One region of the Paenibacillus sp. FSL R5-0912 genome, then DNA from elsewhere that is predicted to be linked to it. Evidence: riboswitches for the same ligand, from Rfam matches in the RefSeq annotation. Region 1 holds a riboswitch; each other region holds the start of a gene.

Region 1 (3,487 bases):
AGCCTGGTTCTCCGCCTGGGCAGGCTTGATCACCGTTGCCTCCAGCTCCCGCTGTCTCAGCTCGACTTCGATTTCCCTGACTGTCCGGTTGGCCTCCGCTTCCATCTGCGTGATTTTGACCTGTTCGGTAACGAGCGATTGCTTAATTTTGTTCTGCTGCAATTCATACGCAAGATCCGCCTGAGCCTTCTTCACTTCTGTCTCCAGCTTGAAATCCGCCTGCTTAATGTTCAGTTCCTTCTCGTACAGGGACTCCTTCGCGCGGGCGGCGGTTCCCGCTTCAATGGTGGCCTGATGTGCATTGGCTTTGGCAATGGAGGATTCCTTCTCCGCCTCGGCCTGCTTGATCTGAATATCGCGTTCCGCTTCCGCCTTGGCAATGCTGGCATCGCGGCGGATGCGCTCAATTTCCGGAACCCCCATATTGTCGATGTACCCTTTGTCATCCGTAATTTTTTTGATGGTGAAGCTGACGACCTCAAGCCCCATCTTGTCGAGGTCCTCCGAGCAGGTCTCCCTCATCTTGCTGTTGATTTCATCAGGCGTCTTGAGGATGGATTCCACCGTCAATTGCCCGATTAAGCCGCGCAGGTGGCCCTCCACCGAATGCAGGATAATTGTCTCGCGGTCTTCTTCGGGCCGGTCGATGAACTGCTCACTGGCCGTCAGAATAGCGGTGGGATCGCTTTTGATTTTTATCTGGGCGACCGCCTCCAGGTTGAGCTTGATGCCCTGCCGGGAGAACATCGCCTGCGCTGGAATGACATCGAAGCTCATCAGCATCATCGAGATGGTCTTATTGTTCTGGAAGCCCGGGATGACGAACGTCCCGCCGCCCTGCACCACTCTTTTACCGCCGAGACCGTATACAATCATCGCCTGATTGGGCGGGACTTTTTTATAAGCGGTCACGATACTGAACAAAGCCAGCAGAATAACAACAACAATGCCCGAGATTAAATAAAGAATAACCATTTGGTCCGACACTCCCCGTCATTTATAATTCTCCGAATTCCCTCTCGAAGAGGGTTACTTCCGCCATTCCCTTATCCACCTTCAAAATAATCACCCTGTCGCCCTTCACGAGCTGCTGGCCGATTGCTGCCCGCACTCCAATGGAGCGCATCGTTCCGTGCAGCACATATTTCATTTCCCCGGCTGCCCCATCCGCTGCAGGTACACTGACGTATCCAAGCTGCCCTGCCTGCTCATAATCCAATTCATTCATGCTGCTGTCATACCGGGTCATCACCCGGGCCAGCACTGCATACATCAGACACCCTGTCAGCAAGGCTATCATGGTGCAGATCAGCACTACTGCAAGCACGCTCATTCCGCTGAAGCGGCTAAGCATATAACCAGCGCCGCCCCAGACTGTGACAAACACCATCAGCGGGAGTATAGGCACAAAGCCCGGCCCCCCGGCGTCACCGCCCCCCGCATGCAGATGACCCGCCAGGCCATGCCCATGAAGTCCGCCGCTGAGGAGCAGGAGCAGTCCGACCCAGAAGCACACGATAAATGTAGTTAAGATAACGATCACCTCCTTAGGCAGTTCTGATCACAATATAAATAAACTTTTCCCGTTGTTATATGAATTATCCGTCTTAATTCAGACCGTCTCCCCCTGCTGCCTGCACAGCAAAAAGACCACAGCAGCAGCAGGGCTCTCCGTGGTCGGTTAATCGATCATGGCGCTCATCCTCTCTCTTCGAGGCTTACGGGGTTAGCTGACGGATTCGGGCAGCGAGATTGCCCTACCTTGCCGGAGCACCGTTATACAGCATGCAGCAAGGATTCACCCCAGGTGTGCGGCCGCTATCTGAGCCTAAGCCGTAATCACCGTTGGTTCCCCCGTTCCCATTACTGGAATTCAGCCATTTGAGAACAGTTAAATTTCATTCGGTTGTTGATTTGAATCTTACGCCTGCAGCCATTTAATGTAAAACGCTGCGGTTGACAAAAGAAGCCAAAAATGCCGTTCCTGCACGAATGAAGGCGTATACTTTGCTTTCGCTCTTAAGCGGCCGATGATTTACTCCTTTTTGCTCCGTTTCTCTGGAGCAGTGCTGTTACATAGCAAAGAGGCTGACCACCTGCATTCCCTCTGCCGGGTGTAGTCTTTTTTATCGGATACTCGCTTCTGCTTATACGCCAGTCTTCTGTGCTTCATCCAGCTGCTGCAGCTGCTCTATCTGATGCAAATGATTAAGCAGCTGCTGATAGTGGTCGGCTTTTTGCTGGACGGTAAGCACCATCTTCTGGAACTGCCCTGCATCCTGTCCCGATTTCTCCAGAATACGCAGCAGATCGCCATTGATCTGCTCCACATCCTCCATGCTGCTCTCCTGCGATTCCTGAATCTTCTCCAGATGCTGGAATACCTCTTCCTCCGCTTCCACGATCTCGTTCATGTATACCGTGGACTGGCTGATCTTCGCATTCGTCTCTGTCATCGCCGTTGTCCCGTCACCGGACTTGCTGTGAAGCTGCTCCATCACCTGGGTCATCCCCGAAAGGGAGCCCATGATCTCCTTCACATGACTGCGCGTGCTGTCGGCCAGCTTGCGGATTTCTGTGGCAACCACCGAGAAGCCCCGTCCGTGCTCTCCGGCCCGCGCCGCCTCGATCGCTGCATTCAGCGACAACAGATTCGTCTGCTCAGCAATATCCGTAATGATCTTTGCCAGCTGCTCGATGCTCCGGAAATGCCCCCGCAGGTCCTCATTCAAGCTGACAAATTCAGTAAATACCGCCGAAGCCTTCTGCATTTCCGCCGAGATCTGGATATTGGCCTCTTTGGCGAATTCAATTTTATTGGAGGAAAAAGAGAGGCTGCCATACATTTCATTGATGAGATCTTCGGTCTGTCCGCTGTTGGTCTTCAGATGCTCCAGAAGCTGCTGGGTCCCGCCGATCTGGCTGATCAGCTCACCGCTGCCCGCCCGTAAAGCCGCAAACTCCTCTACCAGCTGGGCCTCTTCCTTAAGAATCTCGTCAGTTTCGCGGCGGATCTGTCCGGCCAGGGTATAGGCGTGCATCCCATAGGATTCAGTGGCTGAAGCGTCGTTAGCGGCAGCTGTCCTGCCAGTATTCTCTGGAGGCTCAGTAGCATTAGCCGCTGCTCCAGCTGTCTTTAGCGTCCCGGCTGATTGTCCGGAGCTGTCCGTTTTTTCAAGAACGGCTAATGTATTATGACTTTGAACAGCTCCGGCAGAGATGCTTTTGCCCCATGAAGTGCGTAATCTGGTTATCCACTGCATAATCAATCTACTCTCCCTTATTCAACCAGCAGCAGAATCATGGTCTGGTTGGCATGCTTTTTATAATATTGCTCTCCGTAGCTGATGAAACCTGTAGTGTTGCCGCAGAATCCGAGCATAGTCCTGTCAAAATCCGCCCACAGACCGTCCCGGATGAAGAGCTGGTCCCGCAGCGTACAGTTAATGTTAAGCACAAAGGAAGGCTTGTACGGGCTCCCGCCCAG
Region 2 (3,487 bases), 2.0 Mb from region 1:
GAGCTGGTGCAGGAGGATTATGGTTTCCGGTTCATGATTGAGCCGCTTAGTGATTTGTTCCGCGGGGATATAACGGTGCAGCAGTACCTGCTGCTGGACGAGGCTTTGATGCAGACAGCCTTCATGCAGTGGACGCTGGAGAAAGATGAAATTTTAAGCGACTTGTGCAGCCGTTTTATTCATCGTAAACTGTATAAATATGTGGAGATGGAGCATCTGGATACAGAGACGATTGACGAAATCCGCCGCAGCTTTGCGGGTGCCGGACTGCGAGCGGATTATGATCTGGAAATCGATTTTCCGACAGACCTTCCTTATGATGTATTTCGTCCAGGGGATGCTTTTGACAGTAAACAGATTCTGCTTCTTGACCGTCATGATAAGCTGCGGGAGATCTCTGAGGTATCAGATATTGTACGCTCGATCAGCGGGATTCACCGAGGCAGATACCATCTCTATTTCCCGCAGGACAGGCTGCAGAAAGCCCTTCCACGGCTGCCGTCCTCCATTGCAGATATTTTTGCAAAATAACCTAAAATACTTGTAATTCTTCATAGAAATCAAGGCGGAAAGGATGTAATATAATGCAGTTATTCGACACACATACCCATCTGGATGCTCCGCAATTCGACGAGGACCGCGAGGAGGTAATCGCCCGGGCGCTGGAGTCCGGAGTCAGTAAAATGATCAATATTGGCTTCAACCGGGAGACGATACCGACAACGATGGAGCTCGCAGAGAAATATGATTATATTTATGCAGCGGTGGGCTGGCATCCCCAGGATGCATTCAGTATGAAGGAGGGCGACCTCGAATGGATCGCTTCGCTTTGCAGCCATCCCAAGGTAGTGGCCATCGGCGAAATCGGACTTGACTATTATTGGGACACCTCTCCTAAGGATGTACAGCATGAGGTATTCCGCAAGCAAATCGGCCTGGCGCGTGAACTGAAGATGCCCATCTGTATCCATAACCGCGATGCCCACGAGGATGTAATCCGGATTCTGCGGGAGGAAAAAGCGGGTGAGGTTGGAGGGGTGATGCATTCGTTCTCCGGCAGCTGGGAAAGCGCCAAAATGTGTCTGGATCTCGGCTTCCATTTGTCCTTCGGGGGACCGATTACGTTTAAGAATGCCAGGGTGCCCAAAGAGGTGCTCGCCCAGACTCCGCTGGACCGGCTACTGATCGAAACGGACTCCCCATATTTGACTCCGCACCCCTTCCGCGGCAAGCGGAATGAGACCGCACACGTAAGACTTGTAGCGGAGGCAGCTGCGGCAATAAAAGGGATTGATTTACAGGAATTGGCTGAAATTACGTATGCGAACGCACTGGAACGATTTGGGATTGTCTGAAAACGGGAGAAAAAGCGGTGAAAAATGAAGTATAGCCGATATATTAAACTTTTATAGTCCAAAAACGGCTGAATATTACAATATTTTAATCATTTTTTTACGTAAACGTGGTTGAATCGTCCTTTACAACATGCATCAAAACAGGATATCATCTTTTCAGTGCAGTGAGCTGTTGTTACTGTGACAGTCACTATTTCATGGATCGTCTCGCTGAGTCTCCGTATGGAGAACGGGGGAACCAATAAATGCCCTGCCGCATGCCCGTACATAGAGTACAACACAGAATTGCCGCAGAATTTATTTGATTTCTTCACGTGGTCTTTGGGGTGAATTTGAGGGCAACCGCCGTGAGCGGGTGACCTGAGATAGGGCGTCTCTCTTATGCCCGAACCCGACAGCTAACCCCGTAAGCGCAAGTAAGAGAGGAAACCTCGTGCATAAACATTCCCGCGTATTCGACACCGGAGAAGCCACGAAAGAGTCCTCTGTGAACTCTTTTTTGGGCTTTTTTTGTTATGAATAATGCGGATGTTCCCGGCATACTGTTATACAACAGATATCCGGAGTAGCTATGCCGAGCAGGCGATCCATGAGCAGGAAACGCTGGAGCAATGCGGGCGTATCCTGTTGCAATCTCAAACCTAGTTTCGTCAGAAATGATGCAGTCACCATGATATAACTTGGACGACGGGGCTATGTAAGGAGGATGGAGAGAGTGGGCGTATTCCAACCAGAGGTATCCCATGATTCGCAATCATCCAGCAGGTCTTTCGCATTACGGCTGAAGCAAGTGAATCCTCGCGTACTTTCACTTGCAGGTGTGATATCAATTGTTATCGGACTGTTAATTCTGCTGTACGTACACGGTCAGAGCAATAAAGAAATAATTTTAGTTATAGACGGACAGGTGCAGACACTGGAAACGCGGGAAACGCTGCTCAGTGATGTGCTGGCAAAGGAACAAATTTCGCTGCAGCCGTATGATAAGCTATCTATTGGCCTTAGTGATGAAATACAAGACGGCGACCGTGTCGTAATCACCCGTGTGCAGAAGCTTTTGCTTACTGCAGACGGTGCAACCAAGACCCTATACACCACCGAGGATTCGCTCGGAGATGCCATTACCAAGCTGGGTTACAGCCTGGAGGGCAATGATAAGATTTTCCCTTCGCTTGATACCGCAGTCACACCCGACATGGAAGTCAAGATTGTCCGTATTACCAAGCAGACCGTACAGCGGACAGTAAACTTGCCTTTTAAGGTCATCAAAACCGCAGACCCCTCTCTGTATAAGGGAGACGTAAGAGTTGCACAGGCAGGCAAGCCGGGCGCGATCATCCAGCATATCGAGAAGATATATCAGGATGGGGAGCTAGTCTCCATGAATATGGTCGGCAAGGAAGTTCAGACGGTAACCAAAGACAAGGTTATTGCCGTCGGCACCAAAGCGGTTCCGAAGCCTGTTGTAGCTGCTGCAACTACATCCAAAGCAACAACAACCTCCAAATTATCCAAAGTCAGCGCGAAGAGCAACAACGTCACGAGCAAGGCAGGCGTAGATTTTGAATACAAAAAAATGATCAAAAACGTATCTATGACGGCGTATTCCTCGGAAGAACCGGGAATTGGAACACGTACCGCCTCCGGCACACGCGTAACGGAAGGCCGCACTATTGCAGTGGATCCGAATGTAATACCAATTGGCTGGTGGGTGTACATTGAGGGATTAGGGTTTCGCCGAGCAGAGGATACCGGCGGTGCCATCAAAGGCAACAAGGTGGATGTTTACTACGATTCACTAAGCCATGCCCGTAATTTCGGCCGGAAGTCGCGGACCATCTATGTGATTGGACCTGTGAAGCCGGAGCTTAACTAAGCGCCAAGTCTTTTGCAAATTAGCGGTTTATAAGATATAGTGGGGGTAGCACTTACGGAATTTAGAGAGCTACCGCTCATCACTTATACATTCTTTAGCCAAAAAGAAGAGGAGCGAATCCTCTTCTTTTTGCGTTTTAGAGTAGGGGAGTAAATTATTTATGATTAAAGAATTAATTGTCGTCGAAGGTAAAAGCGATACCGTAGCCGTTAAGCGGGCCGTAGAAGCGGATACGATTGAAACAGGCGGATCCGCA
Region 3 (3,487 bases), 2.2 Mb from region 1:
AAAGTAACTTATCTTTTATCACGAAAGTCCTATGGACAGAAAGGAACTCTCTTTGAGCAAACCGAAAAAGAACAATGTCGCGCTTCCCCAGATGAGCAAGCAGGAGAAACGCCGGGCAGAGCAGGAGCAGCAGAAGCAGAAAACGAGAATCCTGATCGTGAGTACAGTGGCGTTAGTCGTTATTATTTTTGTGGGATTATTCATGCTGGCCTCGAAGGACGGCTCAACCACAGGATCTGCTGCGGCTCCCGTTGACTTCAATTACAGTGAAATGGCACGGCTGGGCAAAGAAGATGCTCCAGTCAAAATCGTTGAATTCGGCGATTACAAATGTCCGGCTTGCGCCCAGTTCACCGGGGTGATTAAACCGCAAATCGTTCAGGAGTATGTCAATCAGGATAAAGCAGCCTTTTACTTCGTCAACCTGGCCTTTATTGGTACAGATTCGAGAACAGCTTCACTAGCGGCACTGTCCGTATATCATCAGAATGAAGAGGCTTTCTGGAAATTCTTCGATGCCATCTATGCTAACCAGGGTGAAGAAAAGGTGGAGTGGGCAACACCGGACTTCCTGGTAAGTCTGGCACAGCAATTAGAACTGCCCATTGACTTCGACCTGCTGCGTAAGGATATTGAAGACAAGACCTATGAAAGCGAACTGGAGAGAGATATCCAGGTTGGCACAGACACCGGTGTAACCAACACGCCATCACTGTTTGTGAATGGAGTCAAGGTGAATGAACCTTTTAATATGGAGGAAATTGATGCTCAAATCAAGGTAGCTGCGGAAGCTGTGGCTGCACAATGAATAAATTCTCTGCATTCTGCCGCCGGAATTGTCTCTACTTGGCCTGGTTCGTCTCGGTTGTTGCTGTAGCAGGCAGTCTGTATCTCAGTGAAGTGCTGAAATATGAGCCCTGCAAGCTATGCTGGTTTCAGCGGATATTTATGTACCCGCAGCTTATTTTGCTCGGAATCGCCACTTACCGGGGGGATAAGCGCATTATCCCTTATGTGCTGCCCTTAAGTTTGATTGGCGGAAGCATTTCGATCTATCATTACGCAGAGCAGAAAATTCCGGCACTTAGCAAGGTGCTTCCATGTACAATCGGTGTCCCGTGCAACACGGATTATCTGAATTATTTCGGATTCATCACCATCCCGCTGCTGGCACTCATTGCGTTCGCATTAATCACAATTCTGCTATGGACAGGGCGTAAAGAGGATGCAGGTGAGTAAGAAGCCGTCAGGCAGAATGAAGAGTAACTATTTCCCTTAAATTGAGTGTAAATTATTAAGCAGAAATGCTGTAAAATCACGCGATAAAGTGATAATGAAAGAGAATGAAAGATCAAGACATACCGGATCATGGATTTGGTTGTTTTGGTTGTTTTTCATTCTTTTTTCATTTGTTTCAACGCTTTACGGAAGAGTCATTGTAGATTAATATTAGTCCTTGTGAGAAGTTGAATATGCGCTGAATTTTCCGGAAGGAAAAACGGGGGAACCAAACTTGGCCGAGTGCCAACGGGGTGAATCGGAAGCGGGTCAGCAGACTCGAAAACCGTAGGGCTACCACAGCCCGAATCCGCCAGCTAACCTCGTAAGCAATAGTGGGATAATGACCATGCACTCAAGGCATGCGGATCATTTCCGTATGCCTATTTCTGTGCCTGCATTTATGAAATCCACTTATGAAAACAGCGCGCGGTACTGCCGTTTCAACTTAACAAAGAGAGGAAATGTTACTACAATGGTAAGCAAGGTAAAACGACTATTGATCGGGCGTCCGATGAAGTCGAACGAACTCGATCATGAAAAGTTATCCAAGGTGAAAGCACTGGCTGTCCTGTCTTCTGATGCGCTCTCGTCTGTAGCCTACGGAACAGAACAAATCTTAATTGTACTCGTGGCCGCAGGCTTCACAGCTATCTGGTACTCATTGCCAATTGCATTAGCCGTATTGGGCCTGCTGGTCATCTTAATCCTGTCTTATCGGCAGACCATTTTTGCTTATCCGCAGGGCGGAGGCGCCTATATTGTCGCCAAAACTAATCTCGGGGTTCATACCGGCTTGCTTGCCGGAGGCTCTTTGCTGGTGGATTATATTTTAACGGTGGCGGTAAGCGCCTCGGCGGGAACGGATGCGATCACATCAGCGTTCCCGGGTCTTCATAATCATAGTGTACTTATAGCGGTTACTGTCATTCTGCTCTTAACGATTGTCAATCTGCGGGGGGTTACTGAATCAGCTTCATTCATAGCCATTCCGGTATATCTGTTCGTCGTCTCCATCTTTGTGCTGATTATCGCGGGAGTCTTCAAGTATGCAACCGGCGGTGCTCATGCCCAGGTTCCTGAGATCGGCTCGGCGGTATCGAATGTCAGTATGTTCCTTCTGCTTAAGGCCTTCAGCTCCGGCTGTTCGGCACTGACCGGGGTAGAAGCTGTATCTAATGCGATCCCTAACTTCAAAGCACCGGCTGAGAAAAATGCGGCTAAAACACTGGTGCTTATGGGTCTGATTCTCGGGGCTATGTTCACGGGGATTACGCTTTTGGCTTATTGGTACGGTATCATGCCGAACGAGAAAGCAACGGTTGTGTCGCAGATTACCGAGTCTACCTTTGGCCGCGGCGGTTTGTACTTCTTCATCCAAGGCATCACCGCAGTAATCTTGTTCCTGGCGGCGAATACAGCGTATTCGGCATTCCCGCTGCTGGCATTCATGTTCGCCAAAGACAAATATTTACCCCACGCCTTCATGGTACGCGGAGACCGGCTGGGATTCTCCAACGGCATTATTTTCCTCGGCGTAATGTCGGCTGTGCTTGTAGCCGCTTTTCACGGTAATACCGAAGGGTTGATTCCATTATACGCCGTTGGGGTATTCATTCCGTTTACCCTTTCACAGCTTGGCATGATGGTCCAGTGGTACAGAACCAAGCCTAAGGGCTGGCAGAGCAAATTCGCAGTGAATACAGTAGGCATGCTCACAACCTTGACCATTACGCTCATCTTCATTATTACTAAATTCTCGAGTGTATGGATGGCCTTCATCTTCCTGCCGCTTGTAATCATCGTGTTCCACCGGATTCACCGCCATTATATGAATATTGCCGATCAGCTGCGCATTTGTCCGGCTACGGATAAACCTTGCATTAAAGGAAGCACAGTGGTTGTACCTGTTGCCGGTGTCACCCGCGCGGTACTGCATTCAATCAGCTATGCGAAGTCATTGACTGAGAATGTGGTGGCTGTATATGTCGGATTCGATGAAGAAGAGATTCACAAAATGGAACAGAAGTGGGAAGAGTGGAACCCTGGGGTTCGCCTGATTGTACTCCGCTCGCGTTACCGCAGCATCATCCGCCCGCTGGTGAAATTCATCGATACGGTGGAGTGGAAAACCGCTTCAACAGACCATATTACTGTACTCATTCCGCAATTTGTTACGAAGCATTGGTGGCAGGCGATTCTGCATAAT
Region 4 (3,487 bases), 1.9 Mb from region 1:
TTACAGCTGCGACAAGTGCATTTGCAAAACTGTAAATCCTTTGGTACAATGATGCCTGTACTACTAGTAACAAATTTGTAATCTTTCAAATGGAATTATGCAGCTATGTAACCGAAGCCATTAACCTTATGTCGATATGTCACTATTCTGGTGCACAAAACGCCGAATTCCCAGCACCGGGGAGTGGGGGAACCATATTTTGGGTGAATTGATCTCGCTTTAGAGGGGTCATAGGGGAACCTTCTACCGAATCCTTAAGCTAACCTCGCAGGCCTTGGAAGGAGTACATCTTTTGAGAAGTCAGAACTTTAAGAAGAAATGCACCGCAGCAGCGCTAGGTCTTGTGATGGTATTTACACTCGGAGCGGGCAGCGCTTTCGCAGATTCCAAAATGGATACTGTGATCTCAAAAACCATTGGAACGTCATATAAAACCGGGGGCACCAGCACCAGCGGCTTTGATTGTTCCGGATTCACCAAATACGTATTCAAGAGTATCGGCCTGACCTTGCCGCGCACCTCTAAGGCACAGTACAGCGTTGGAACAGCCGTATCCAAGAGTAATTTGCGTTCCGGTGATTTGGTATTCTTCAATACCCTGGGCAACGGAGTTTCCCATGTCGGTATTTATGTTGGCAATGGAAAATTCGCACAATCCTCCACTTCGCGTGGTGTAACCATCAGTTCGCTGAGTCAGGCATACTGGGCCAACCGCTACGTTGGCGCTAAAAGAGTAATGAGCACAACAGCCTACCAAGCTGTCGCTTACGATTGAACCCTTGAACATTTCCTCGAATATTTGTACCTCTAACATCTAAATGTAACTTATACGAGCCCGGTTTTGATTATTGCCGTAATCATTTCCGGGTTTTTCCTTTTCCTTATTCTACCTTTTACACTCATCTGCAGGCCCTGAAACACCTTTTTATCCCAAATCCAAAGAAAATTCATCAACAGCTCACCCGCTGCGTTAAATATGAGTCTTTCTATGCAGCTATAACTCTAAAAAACGCAAAAAAAATGCATTAATATGTTATAAGTGATTGCCAAGCGCCCTAGTCTTTGCTACAATTATCGCAGTGAGCTTTTAGTAACATTTTTGTAATTATTGAATCGCTTTTAACAAAGGTTTTGTCATGTATTGAATAACAGCTAATCCTAATCAACAGTCGTGCCGAGTTCCCTAAAGATTTAGGGAAACGGGGGAACCAACTTTGGGTGAATTGACCTCCTATTCTAAGAGGGGTCATAGGGGACCTTCAACCGAACCCTTAAGCTAACCTCGTAGGCATTTGGAAGGGGTATTTACTTTTGAAGAAGAAGCTAGCAGCCGCAGTACTAAGCTTTTCCATCATCTTCACCATTGGAGCAGGAAGCGCTTTCGCGGATTCCAAAATGGATAAAGTTATCGACAAAGCCATCGGGACCAAATACGTATCCGGCGGTGTATCCACGAACGGTTTTGATTGCTCCGGATTTACAATGTATGTTTTTGATAAGATCGGAATTAACCTGCCCCACCAATCCGGCTCCCAATATCAGATGGGCACTGCTATATCCCGTGATGAGATGAGACCGGGCGATCTTGTATTCTTCAATACAAGCGGCAAAGGCGTTTCCCATGTCGGTATTTATGTTGGTGACGGTGAGTTCGCACATGCTTCTTCCTCGCGTGGTGTAACCATCAGTTCGCTGAGTGACAGCTACTACGTCAACCGCTACGTTGGCGCCAAACGGATTATGAGTACAGATGCTTACAAGACTGTAGCTACTGATTCCGAAGACAATGACGATGTGCAATAATTTGTCCTAAATATAAGCGCTTTTCCAGGATTTTTGCCGAAATCTTGGAGGAGGGCTTATTTTTTTGTCTATAAAATTACTTACCCCGCTCTATATTTGTAAAACATCAATTCGGCCCTTTCCTAAAATATTTTTTGGCGTTTGTCAAGTTCCGGTCTATCTGCAAGGTTTTTGCGTCGAATCCTGCTCATTTTGTATATAATATTTATAGAATGAAGTAATGTTCCCTTGAAAGGTGGCCTCCGCTTATGATAAGTTCTCCGGTATCTTTTTATGTTGTTGCTATGGAGTCGCGGCATGGCGCTGAGATCTGTGAGTGGAACTATAGGCCCCCGTATAATATTTACGGCTGGATGCCCTGGGAGCAGATGCAGGCGCTCGGTGTTGAATTCGGTGATCCGCAGCTTCGCAGCGAACAATACGTTTCCATCGTGAACGGACAGGGAATCCTATGCGGCTTCGCCCAGCTGTTCCCTATGGAGGGTGTAGTCCGGCTCGGAATCGGCATGCGGCCCGATCTGTGCGGTCATGGCATGGGACATCTCTTCATGAAGGCCATCGTTCAGGCGGCTCTGTTGCGTTATCCGGAACGGGAGATCGATTTGGAGGTACTGACCTGGAATCAGCGGGCCATCCGTGCTTACCAGAAATGCGGATTTACCATAACGGATACTTATGAACGAAGAACTCCATCTGGCGATAAACCATTTTATTGTATGGTCTATGAGAAATAGCATTCCACTTCTGTATGTATGCAAATTTCCCAGGAGTTTCGTTCATTTTTTTGACACAAATACTATGATAACGCTTCACCATCCGGTATAATGAAGGAAGCAGCTTACATGAAGGGACGGATGCAGATGCAGAAATGGATCATGAGCGGTTTGTTTTTTGCCGCCTGTGCCTTTGCCGTGGTCTTAATGTTTACCCTGCCCGGCAAAGCCGAGGTGGCTGAAGAGAACAAGCCTACAATGCCTGAGGTTGTGCTGGACGCAGCCAGCGCGGAGGCCCTGGTAAAAGCCAACTGCATCACCTGCCACGGGGATCAGCTTCAGGGCGGTGTAGGGCCGAACCTGCAGCAGGAGGGCGCTCAGCATGACGCGGCGCAGATTTACAGCATTGTGACCAAGGGACGCGGGCAGATGCCTTCTTTCAAAGACAAACTAGCCCCTGAGGAAATTGCGAATGTCGCTTTATGGCTGGCCGAGAAGAAATAATAACATGCCCAAAGCAAAATGCCCGCTGCAAAAGATACCTGGTATCCTTGCACGGGCATTTTTATGGATCAGGCAGTACTGTCATTTCCATAAGGATCCTGTCCTCTAACGGTTTTTCTCAAAAGCCTCGTTAATTTCATTGGCCTGGCGGATATCCAGCTTCTGCACATCTGCAGGCAGACGCACGATAACGGTCTTGTAATCAATGGTGATATGCGGGTGATGGTCGAACGCTTCCGAGATCGCAGCAACCTCATCTACAAAGGCAATTCCCTTCATATATTCATTGAACATATATTTGCGTACCATAATATCCTCTTCCAATTTCCAGCCTTCCAGCTTGCCGATCTGCTCCCGCAGTTCTTCCTCTGTAAATGGCAATTTGTTTCCTCCCTTGCTTAATTAGCTACATCACAGCAGTCCTGTCTTTTAAATAAAACATCCCTCAGCTTCTTAAAGTCCAAGGG

What was found. A riboswitch is a leader RNA that binds a small molecule or an ion and turns the genes downstream of it on or off. The one in region 1 is predicted to bind cyclic di-AMP.
Region 2: another riboswitch for cyclic di-AMP. It lies ahead of R50912_RS00140 (resuscitation-promoting factor); the one in region 1 lies ahead of R50912_RS08580 (NfeD family membrane protein).
Region 3: another riboswitch for cyclic di-AMP. It lies ahead of R50912_RS17750 (APC family permease); the one in region 1 lies ahead of R50912_RS08580 (NfeD family membrane protein).
Region 4: another riboswitch for cyclic di-AMP. It lies ahead of R50912_RS00485 (C40 family peptidase); the one in region 1 lies ahead of R50912_RS08580 (NfeD family membrane protein).

What each region holds. Positions count from the first base shown of each region.
Region 1 is NZ_CP009282.1:2,036,089-2,039,575, reverse strand. It holds gene R50912_RS08585 (flotillin family protein) at 1-975, opposite strand, end outside; gene R50912_RS08580 (NfeD family membrane protein) at 998-1,543, opposite strand; cyclic di-AMP (ydaO/yuaA leader) riboswitch at 1,701-1,889, opposite strand; gene R50912_RS08575 (methyl-accepting chemotaxis protein) at 2,148-3,263, opposite strand; gene R50912_RS08570 (FIST signal transduction protein) at 3,281-3,487, opposite strand, start outside.
Region 2 is NZ_CP009282.1:28,390-31,876, forward strand. It holds gene R50912_RS00130 (HD domain-containing protein) at 1-531, shown strand, start outside; gene R50912_RS00135 (TatD family hydrolase) at 585-1,355, shown strand; cyclic di-AMP (ydaO/yuaA leader) riboswitch at 1,554-1,783, shown strand; gene R50912_RS00140 (resuscitation-promoting factor) at 2,071-3,231, shown strand; gene rnmV (ribonuclease M5) at 3,392-3,487, shown strand, end outside.
Region 3 is NZ_CP009282.1:4,231,985-4,235,471, reverse strand. It holds gene R50912_RS17760 (DsbA family protein) at 53-808, shown strand; gene R50912_RS17755 (disulfide oxidoreductase) at 805-1,239, shown strand; cyclic di-AMP (ydaO/yuaA leader) riboswitch at 1,466-1,625, shown strand; gene R50912_RS17750 (APC family permease) at 1,754-3,487, shown strand, end outside.
Region 4 is NZ_CP009282.1:99,995-103,481, reverse strand. It holds cyclic di-AMP (ydaO/yuaA leader) riboswitch at 151-289, shown strand; gene R50912_RS00490 (C40 family peptidase) at 347-775, shown strand; cyclic di-AMP (ydaO/yuaA leader) riboswitch at 1,163-1,306, shown strand; gene R50912_RS00485 (C40 family peptidase) at 1,312-1,803, shown strand; gene R50912_RS00480 (GNAT family N-acetyltransferase) at 2,052-2,537, shown strand; gene R50912_RS00475 (c-type cytochrome) at 2,664-3,020, shown strand; gene R50912_RS00470 (4a-hydroxytetrahydrobiopterin dehydratase) at 3,126-3,401, opposite strand.